Regions from separate parts of the Streptomyces sp. NPDC057307 genome, predicted to be linked through region 1. Evidence: riboswitches for the same ligand, from Rfam matches in the RefSeq annotation. Region 1 holds a riboswitch; each other region holds the start of a gene.
The links. A riboswitch is a leader RNA that binds a small molecule or an ion and turns the genes downstream of it on or off. The one in region 1 is predicted to bind cobalamin.
Positions count from the first base shown of each region.

Region 2: linked by a shared signal. The riboswitch ahead of ACFUN8_RS27750 (ABC transporter substrate-binding protein) and the one ahead of ACFUN8_RS26285 (ribonucleoside-diphosphate reductase subunit alpha) in region 1 are both predicted to bind cobalamin.
Region 3: linked by a shared signal. The riboswitch ahead of metE (5-methyltetrahydropteroyltriglutamate--homocysteine S-methyltransferase) and the one ahead of ACFUN8_RS26285 (ribonucleoside-diphosphate reductase subunit alpha) in region 1 are both predicted to bind cobalamin.

Region 1 covers NZ_JBHUZM010000094.1:4,649-7,894, forward strand. The annotation lists gene ACFUN8_RS26270 (carbon starvation CstA family protein) at 1-298, shown strand, start outside; gene ACFUN8_RS26275 (YbdD/YjiX family protein) at 307-510, shown strand; gene ACFUN8_RS26280 (GNAT family N-acetyltransferase) at 827-1,351, shown strand; cobalamin riboswitch at 1,430-1,561, shown strand; gene ACFUN8_RS26285 (ribonucleoside-diphosphate reductase subunit alpha) at 1,709-3,246, shown strand, end outside.
Region 2 covers NZ_JBHUZM010000105.1:5,612-8,857, reverse strand. The annotation lists gene ACFUN8_RS27760 (amino acid permease) at 1-856, shown strand, start outside; gene ACFUN8_RS27755 (Mov34/MPN/PAD-1 family protein) at 974-1,387, shown strand; cobalamin riboswitch at 1,376-1,522, shown strand; gene ACFUN8_RS27750 (ABC transporter substrate-binding protein) at 1,563-2,549, shown strand; gene ACFUN8_RS27745 (FecCD family ABC transporter permease) at 2,560-3,246, shown strand, end outside.
Region 3 covers NZ_JBHUZM010000009.1:91,266-94,511, forward strand. The annotation lists gene metE (5-methyltetrahydropteroyltriglutamate--homocysteine S-methyltransferase) at 1-1,170, opposite strand, end outside; cobalamin riboswitch at 1,330-1,551, opposite strand; gene metF (methylenetetrahydrofolate reductase [NAD(P)H]) at 1,693-2,619, shown strand; gene ACFUN8_RS06085 (GNAT family N-acetyltransferase) at 2,616-3,083, shown strand.

The DNA of each region.
Region 1 (3,246 bases):
CAAGGGCGAGGTGATCCCGCCGGCGAAGACGATGGACGACATGCACACGGTCGTCACCAACTCGACGGTGGACGGCGTCCTTTCGGCGGTCTTCGCGATCCTGATCCTCGTGGTCATCGCCGACGCGGCACGGGTCTGCTACAAGGCGATCCGCCACCCTTCGAGCGTGAAGCTGTCGGAGACGCCGTATGTGAAGTCGGAACTGGTCGCACCGGCGGGCCTGATCCCGACGAAGGAGGAGAAGGCGGAGCTGGTGGCGGCCGAGGCATCGACGAGGGCCGGGGCGGGTCCGTCATGACGTCGGCGATCTCAGCGGCGAAGGTACGGCACGCGGTGGGCCGGATCCGTTGGTACGTACGTGAGTTGACGGGCGAGTCGGCGTACGACCACTACGTGGCCCACACCCGCGCCTGCGACCCGACGGCGGAGATCAAGACCCGCCGCACGTTCGAACGCGACCGGATGGACGCGAGGGAGGCGGACCCGAGGGAAGGATTCCGCTGCTGCTGAGCCGCCGAAGGGCCGCCGTTCCCTGCGGGGAGCGGCGGCCCTTCGCCGTGAGAGGGGCCAGCGCACCCAGTCCTTGAGCTGCTCGGTCTCCAGCGTGATCCCCACCGGTTCGGGCAGAGCGACCGTCCTGCCGAACGGCACGGTGCGGGCACGCTCGGCCGCGCCGCTCAGAATCCGGTACAACTCGTCGAAGTCGGCCGTTTCCACATGGACCCGGTCAGTAGTGGCCACGCTGCTGGACCCTCCTCATGTCGCGCTCAACGGTAGCGGCGCCCTCGGACAACGCACCGCCATAGCCGTGTCGCACACTGCATGGATGGATCAGACGACACGGCCGGAGGCCGACTTCACCATCAGAGCGGCCGAGCCCGGCGAGTACGACGTGCTCGGGGAGATAACCGCGCGGGCCTATCTGGACGACGGGCTGCTGGACTTCGGGGAGGACGACCCCTATCTGGCCACTCTGCGGGACGTCGCCGCGCGGGCCGCCGGGGCCGAGGTGCTCGTGGCCGTCGACGCGGACGGGGGTGTGCTCGGTGGGGTGGCCCATGTCTCCGGGCCGTCCGCGTGGGCCGATCTGGCCGGGGACGGGGAGGCCGAGTTCCGCATGCTGGCCGTCGCGCCGGCCGCCCGGGGCCGGGGTGTCGGCGGGGCGCTCGTACGGGCGTGTGTGGAGCGCGCGCGGGCCACCGAGGGGTGCGTACGGGTGCGGCTGTCCACCCAGAAATCGATGCTGGGGGCCCATCGGATCTACGAGCGGATGGGCTTCGTACGGACCCCGGAGCGCGACTGGTCGCCCATCCCGGGGCTGTCCCTGCTTACGTACAGCCTGGAAATCTAAGGCGTTTCGGGGCTGATTCCGGCGCAAGCCGAAACACCCGCGACACAACATGTGGGGGGTGCTGCTCCCAACGGGCCCCACATGTATGCTCAAGTCTGTTGTCGCCGCAGGAGAATCCGGTGGAAATCCGGAACTGTCCCGCAACGGTGTGCTGTGGTGCGCTTTGCGCGCCCGCGAGTCCGAGCACCTGCCGACGGCGCATCCGGCTCGACCGATCCGGATGCCGAGACGTCCGGGCCTCGAGGTTGGGCCGGTGGACGCCGCACCGCGCGCTGCCCGCTCCCGGGCCGGCGTACGCGGGCGTGCGCCGCCGTGCCCCTCCCCCGTGGCCCAGAGCCGAGCGAGGGAGAGCACCACGTGACCATCGCGCCAGCCGATCCGGCTTCAGCGATCTCCGAGCGGGGACCGGGTACGGCCGTTCCGGCCGACAGGTCTGTCGACAGGCCGGCCGACGGGCCCGGGACGAGCCTTCTGCGGCTCCTCACGGACCTCACCGCCGACCTGACCGACACGGACCCCGGCAAGGTCGCCGCGGCCGCGCTCCGGGGCCGTAACGCCGCGTCGGACGAGGCCGAGTTGCGTGAACTCGCCACCGAGGCCGCCGCCGGGCTCATCTCCGAGGACCCCGCCTACTCCCGGCTCGCCGCCCGCCTCCTCACCCGCACCATCGCGGACGAGGCCGCCGGCCAGGGCGCCCTCTCGTTCTCCTCCTCGGTCGCCGTCGGCCACGCGGAGGGCCTGATCGCCGACCGTACGGCCGCGTTCGTCACGCGCCACGCCGCCCGCCTCGACGCGCTGATCGACCCCGTCGCCGACGACCGTTTCGGCTACTTCGGCCTGCGTACCCTCTTCAGCCGCTATCTGCTCCGGCACCCGATCACCCGCGAGGTCATCGAGACGCCGCAGTACTTCATGCTGCGCGTCGCGTCCGGCCTGGCCAAGGACGACTCCCCGGCCGCCGTGGACGAGGTCGCCGCGCTGTACGGCCTGATGAGCCGGCTCGACTACCTCCCCTCCTCCCCCACGCTCTTCAACTCCGGCACCCGGCACCCCCAGATGTCGTCCTGCTACCTGCTGGACTCCCCGCTGGACGAGCTGGACTCGATCTACGACCGCTACCACCAAGTGGCCCGCCTCTCGAAGCACGCGGGCGGCATCGGCCTCTCGTACTCCCGTATCCGCGCCCGCGGTTCGCTGATCCGGGGGACGAACGGGCACTCCAACGGCATCGTGCCGTTCCTGCGGACGCTCGACTCCTCCGTCGCTGCCGTCAACCAGGGCGGCCGGCGCAAGGGCGCGGCCTGCGTCTACCTGGAGACGTGGCACGCGGACATCGAGGAGTTCCTGGAGCTGCGCGACAACACCGGCGAGGAGGCCCGCCGTACGCACAATCTGAACCTCGCGCACTGGATCCCCGACGAGTTCATGCGCCGGGTCGACACGGACGGCGACTGGTCGCTGTTCTCGCCCTCCGACGTGCCCGAGCTGGTCGACCTGTGGGGCGACGACTTCGACGCGGCGTACCGCGCGGCCGAGGCGGCGGGCAAGGCCCGCCGGACCATCCCTGCGCGTGAGCTGTACGGCCGGATGATGCGCACCCTCGCGCAGACCGGCAACGGCTGGATGACCTTCAAGGACGCGTCGAACCGTACGGCGAACCAGACCGCCGAGCCCGGCACCGTCGTGCACTCCTCGAACCTCTGCACCGAGATCCTGGAGGTCACGGACGACGGCGAGACGGCCGTCTGCAACCTCGGCTCGGTCAACATCGGCGCGTTCGTCACAGACTCGGGCGAGCTGGACTGGGAGCGGCTGGACGAGAGCGTCCGCACCGCCGTGACCTTCCTCGACCGGGTCGTGGACATCAACTTCTACCCGACCGAGCAGGCCGGCCG
Region 2 (3,246 bases), on a different contig from region 1:
CTTCCCCAACGGCATCGGCTCCAGCCTGATGACCCTCCAGGGCGTGATGTTCGCCTACCTCGCCGTCGAACTCGTGGGCGTCACCGCCGGCGAGTCCGAGAATCCGGAGAAGACGCTCCCCAAGGCGATCAACACGCTGCCGTGGCGCATCATCGTCTTCTACGTCGGCGCGCTCACCGTCATCCTCGCCGTCGTGAAGTGGACCGAATTCAGCGAGGGCGAGAGCCCGTTCGTGCACGCCTTCGCCAAGATCGGCATCCCGCTCGGCGCCGGAATCGTCAACTTCGTCGTGCTGACGGCGGCCCTGTCGTCCTGCAACTCCGGCATGTACTCCACCGGCCGGATGCTGCGCGACCTCTCCGCCAACAACGAGGCGCCGAAGGTCCTGGGCAAGCTCAACTCCCGCCGCACACCGGCGTTCGGCATCGCCGCGTCCGTCGCGCTGATGGGCATCGGCGTCGTCCTCAACTACATCGTCCCCGAGAAGGCGTTCCTGTACGTCACCTCGGTCGCCACCGCCGCCGGTATCTGGACCTGGATGATGATCCTCGTCAGCCACATCAAGTACCGCTCCGCCGTGGTCGCCGGGCGGCTGCCCGCGTCCTCGTTCCCGGCGCCGGGCGGCTCGGCGCTGAGCTGGGTGGCGCTGGTGTTCCTGTCGTTCGTGACCTGTCTGATCGCGTACGACTCCGAGGCCCGGGTGTCGCTGTACGTCGGCGCGATCTGGGCGGTGTGCCTGGCCGGCGGCTGGGCGCTGCTCAAGCGCCGCAACCCGGAACTCGCGGCGACCGGTGCACGGGACCGGCGTGATCCGGAGGGCCCGCACGAGCCGGAGTACGCGAAGGTCTCCGACTGACGCCGGGTACTTACGGCGGCACGCTTCACCGGCCGTCCCGCACGCCGTCTCACGCACTGTCTCACCAGGTGGTCTCCGCATCTCAGACGCGGAGGCCACCTGCTTATCCTTCACCTCATGCTGACCATCACCCAGGCGCTGTACGACCAGATCGTCGCCCACGCGCGCGCGGACCATCCGGACGAGGCGTGCGGCATGGTCGCGGGCCCGGAGGGCAGCGACCGGCCCGAGCGTTTCATCCCGATGCTCAACGCGGCCCGCTCACCCACGTTCTACGAGTTCGACTCGGCGGACCTGCTCAAGCTCTACCGGGACCTGGACGACCGGGACGAGGAACCGGTGATCGTCTACCACTCGCACACGGCGACCGAGGCGTACCCCTCCCGCACGGACATCACCTACGCCAACGAGCCCGGTGCCCACTACGTCCTGGTCTCCACCGCCGACACCGACGACGCGGGCCCGTTCCAGTTCCGCTCGTACCGCATCGTGGACGGCGAGGTCACGGAGGAACAGGTCGAGGTCGTCTGACACACTGGCGCCGAACCCGGGCGGCAGGACCCAGGAAGCCGGTGTGAATCCGGCACGGTCCCGCCACTGTGACCAGGGCCTTCGCGCGAGCGGGGCCCCGGAAGCCAGGAACTGACCTGTCGCCCTTCTCCCACCATGCCAGGGGACGCGGAAATCCCCCGGAGGAGGCCCAGTCATGTCCTCGCGGCGCCACGCCCTCATACCGGCGGTCCTGCTTCCGCTGCTGCTCCCGCTCGCCGCCTGCTCAGCCGACGCGGACCCCGTCCGCGAGGCCGGAGCCCCGGCCGACGGATTCCCGTACACCGTCACCAACTGCGGTGTGAAGACCACCTTCGAGGCACCCCCGAAGCGCGTGGTCACCATGAACCAGCACGTCACCGAGATCATGATCGAGCTGGGACTCACCAAGTCCCTCATCGGCACCGCCTGGCTGGACGACCAGGTCCTGCCCGCCTACGACAAGGCGTACAAGAGCGTCCCGGTCGTCGCCAAGGAGTACCCCTCCAAGGAGAAACTCCTCTCCGTCAACCCCGACTTCGTCTACGGCGGCTACGCCAGCGCCTTCGCCGCCAAGGACGGCCGCACCCGCGACGACCTCAAGGGCGCCGGCATCGACACCCGGCTCAACCTGGAGAACTGCGCCAAGGGCAAGACCTCCATGGACGACGTCTTCCGCGAGGTCACGGAGGTCGGCCGCACCTTCGGCGTCGCCGACCGCGCCGCGAAGTGGACCGCCGAGGCAGGCACCACCCTCGAAACCACCGCCGCCGGTCTCGAAGACGTCAAGCCCGTCCCGGTCTTCGTCTACGACAGCGGCGACAAGACCGCGTTCACCGCCGGCGGCAAGGGCATCGGCAACGACATGATCGAGCGGGCCGGCGGGCGCAACGTCTTCGCCGACCTCGACAAGTCCTTCGGCGACGCCACCTGGGAGCAGGTCGTGGCGCGCCGGCCCGAGGCGATCGTCATCTACGACTACGGCTCCACCACCGTCGCGCAGAAGAAGAAGCGGCTGCTGGAGGACCCCGTCCTGAAGGACGTCCCGGCGATCAGGAACAAGCGCTTCGCCGTCCTGCCGCTCTCCGACGCCGTGCTCGGCGTCCGTGCCCCGGCCGCCGTCCAGCGGCTCGCGGACCAACTCCATCCGGAGGCGGGCGAGTAGGCGCGCCGCGATGAGCTGTCGGACCCCGCCCGCCCGGCGGCGGCTGCGGCACGCCCTCGTCCTCGGCGGTCTCACCGCCGCCCTCGTCTGCGCCGTCGTCGCCGGGCTCGCGCTCGGCTCGGTCCGCATCCCGCCCGGTGAGGTCGTCACGATCCTCACCGGCGGCGCGGAGCCCAGCCCCTTCCGCACGATCGTCCTGGACGTACGGCTGCCGCGCGTGCTGCTCGGCGCGGTCGTCGGCGCCGGGCTGGCCGTCGTCGGCACGGTCCTCCAGGCCCTCGTACGCAACCGGCTGGCCGACCCGTTCCTGCTCGGGATCTCCTCGGGGGCGTCCACCGGCGCCGTACTCGTCCTGGTCTTCGGCATCGGCGGTGGCATCGGCGGCGGGATCACCACCACCGTCGCCATGCCGGCCGCCGCCTTCGCCGGCTCGCTGTTCGCGATGGCCGTCGTCTACGCGCTCGCCCGGCGCGGCGGCACGATGACCGGCGGCCGGCTCGTGCTGGCCGGGGTGACCGTCTCGTACATCCTGTCCGCGCTCACCACCCTGATCCTGGTGGTCTCCGCCCGGCCCGAGCACTTCCAGGAGGCGCTGTTCTGGTCGCTCGGCGGCCTCGGCAGCGCCCGCTGGGGCTCGCTCGTCGTCCCGGCCGTCGTCCTCGTCGCCGGGACCGCCGTCCTCATGGCGCTCGCCCGG
Region 3 (3,246 bases), on a different contig from region 1:
GCGGTTGGCGGCGAGTTCGGCGGTGATCGCGCCGGTGCCCTCGGCCAGGGCGCGGGCCAGCGTCGCCACCTCGGTGCTCTTCTGGCGGGCGAACGCCAGCCAGCGGGCGACCTCCGGCGCGATGTCGCTCTCGGCGGTGGCGTCGAGCGGGACATGCAGGAGGGAGCAGGACGCCGAGACGTCCACCCGGTCGGCGAGGCCGAGCAGCGTGCCGAGAGTGGCGAGGGACTTCTCGAAGTCGTTGATCCAGATGTTGCGTCCGTCGACGACACCCGCGACCAGACGCTTGCCGGTCAACCCGCCCACGGCCGCGAGGCTTTCGAGATTCGCGGCACCCGATCCGGTGAAGTCCAGGGCCAGACCTTCGATCGGGGCCTTGGCGAGCACCGGAAGCGCGTCGCCGAGCCGCCCGAAGTAGGAGGCGACGAGCAGCTTCGGCCGGTCGGTGGCACCGCCCAGATCGCGGTAGGCGCGGGTGGCGGCGTTCAGCTCCGCCGGCGTCCGGTCCTCGACCAGCGCGGGTTCGTCCAGCTGCACCCAGTCGGCGCCGGCGGCACGCAGATCGGCCAGGACCTCCGCGTACACCGGCAGCAGCCGGTCCAGCAGCGTCAACGGCTCGAAGTCCGCCGCCACGCCCGGAGCGGGCTTGGCCAGCAGGAGATACGTGACGGGGCCGAGGAGCACGGGCCGGGCGGTGAGACCGAGCGCGAGGGCTTCCTTCAACTCGGCGACCTGCTTGGCGGAGTCCGCGGCGAAGTCCGTGTCCGGCCCCAACTCCGGTACGAGGTAGTGGTAGTTGGTGTCGAACCACTTCGTCATCTCCAGCGGCGCCACGTCCTGCGTGCCGCGCGCCATCGCGAAGTACCCCTCCAGCGCGTCGGCGTCGACCGCCGCACGGTGCCGCGCGGGAACGGCGCCCACCATGACGCTGGTGTCCAGCACATGGTCGTAGTACGAGAAGTCACCGGACGGCACTTCGTGGATACCGGCGTCGGCCAGCTGCCGCCAGTTCGAACGGCGAAGCTCGGCGGCGGTGCCGCGGAGGGCGTCGGCGTCGACGCGGCCCTTCCAGTAGCCCTCGACGGCCTTCTTCAGTTCGCGGTTCTGTCCCTGGCGGGGGTAGCCGTACACGGTGGCCCGTGCTGCCGCGGCTGCGGACTGCGCTGTCACGGAACTCTCCTTCGCGAGATGTGTCCTGAACATCCCGGAGACGGGACGCGGACGCGAAGGGACGACCGATCGTGCGGACGCCTCGCGCGAATGCCACGCGTGCCGCTCGATATGTACGCCGACCCGCCCACGAGGTCACCGGAATGACCGCGCGCGATCGGTCGCGCACGGGCAACGGGCAGGTCTTCGGACTCGTGGGCCCGTCCCGTATCGCTTACGAGACACCTACTGGCCGTCGCTTCCCAGACCCGGCCGGGCCCAGTGCGTATGACGGCGGTCGTTCCCACTCACCGCTGCGGGGCAGTCCCGGATTCCCACCGGGTTCCCTCTTGCGACGTCCTGCCTGGCGGACAGGAGCGAACCAGCTGCACTGAACAGCCTACGGGGGACGGACGGCGCCCACACACCCCTGCTCACCATCCGGACGTGGGGCCGGCGTGCTGCCGGAAGCGGGTATCGCGTATCGGGTATCAGCAATCGGACGACGGTCGGATCGCAAGTGGCAGCCATTAACCTGCGCTCATGGCTCTCGGTATTCCCAGCACAAGGGCGGACCACGCCCTGTCCATCCGCGACCTCCTCGCCGCAGGGGGCCGTAGCTACTCCTTCGAGTTCATGCCGCCACGCAGCGCGGCGGCCGAAGCCGGGCTGTGGACGGCGATCCGAAGGCTGGAAGCACTCTCACCGGACTTCGTCTCGGTGACATACGGCGCGGGCGGTTCGACGCGCGGCCGCACCATCGGCATGACCGGACGGATCGCCCAGGAGACGACGCTCACCCCGGTCGCCCACCTCACGGCGGTCGACCACAGCGTCGCGGAGCTGCGCAACATCCTCGGCCACTACGCCGACCAAGGCGTCCGCAACATCCTCGCGTTGCGCGGCGACCCGCCCGGCGACCCGCTCGGCTCCTGGACGAAGCACCCGCAGGGGGTCGAGTACGCGTCGGAACTGGTCGAGCTGATCAAGGAATCCGGCAACTTCTGTGTCGGCGTCGCCGCCTTCCCCGAGATGCACCCGCGCTCACCCGACTGGGACAGCGACATCCGCCACTTCGTCGACAAGTGCCGCGCCGGAGCCGACTACGCGATCACCCAGATGTTCTTCGACGTCGACGACTACCTGCGCTTCCGCGACCGGGTCGCGGCCGCCGGGTGCCCGACGCCGATCATCCCGGAGATCATGCCGGTCACCACGATCCGCTCACTGCGCCGCATCCCGAGCCTCAGCACCGCGGTCTTCCCGGCGGGGCTCGCCGAGCGGATGCTCGACGTCGAGGACGACCCCAAGGCGGTCAGGGCGCTCGGGATCGACCACGCCACCGAGATGTGCCGTCGGCTGATCGGCGAGGAGGCTCCGGGTCTGCACTTCATGACCATGAACTTCTCCAAGGTGACGACGGAGATCTACCAGAATCTCGACCTGCGGCGGGAGCAACCGAAGAGATGATCTCTCTCCGTGAAGTGCGCGACAGCGACTTGAACATCTTCTGGGAGCACCTGTCCGACCCCGCGGCGCAGCACGTGGCCGCCGTCACCAGGAAGTACCACTACGACCGGGGGCACTTCGACGACCACTGGGCGAGGATCCGGGCCCGCCCGGATGTGCTGATGCGTACCGTGCTCGCCGACGAGGAGGTGGTCGGCCATGTCGCGGTGTACGGGCCTCCGGACGAACGCGAGGTCACGTACTGGATCGACCGGGCGCACTGGGGCCGGGGGACGGCCACGGCGGCGCTCGCGGCACTGATCGAACTCGCCGGAACGCGGCCGTTGTACGCCCACGCGGCGGCGGACAACACGGGTTCGATCCGCGTACTGGAGAAGTGCGGCTTCGTCGTCACCGGACAGGGAAGGGGCTTCGCCCAGGCCCGCGACGGCGAGATCGACGAAGTCCTCCTCACCTTGAGCTGAAATCCTCGGGGTTCAACTCCCGGGCGTGGAGATCATTCGCGTGAACCGTGATCGCCCGGGAGTGTCGTGGTTCCCTCGCGTCCTCGCGTCGCTTCATCGACGTCGCTCCGCAACAGCGGTGGATACACGGCCGATTCCTCGCCGTCCACCCCTGCGGGTCCTG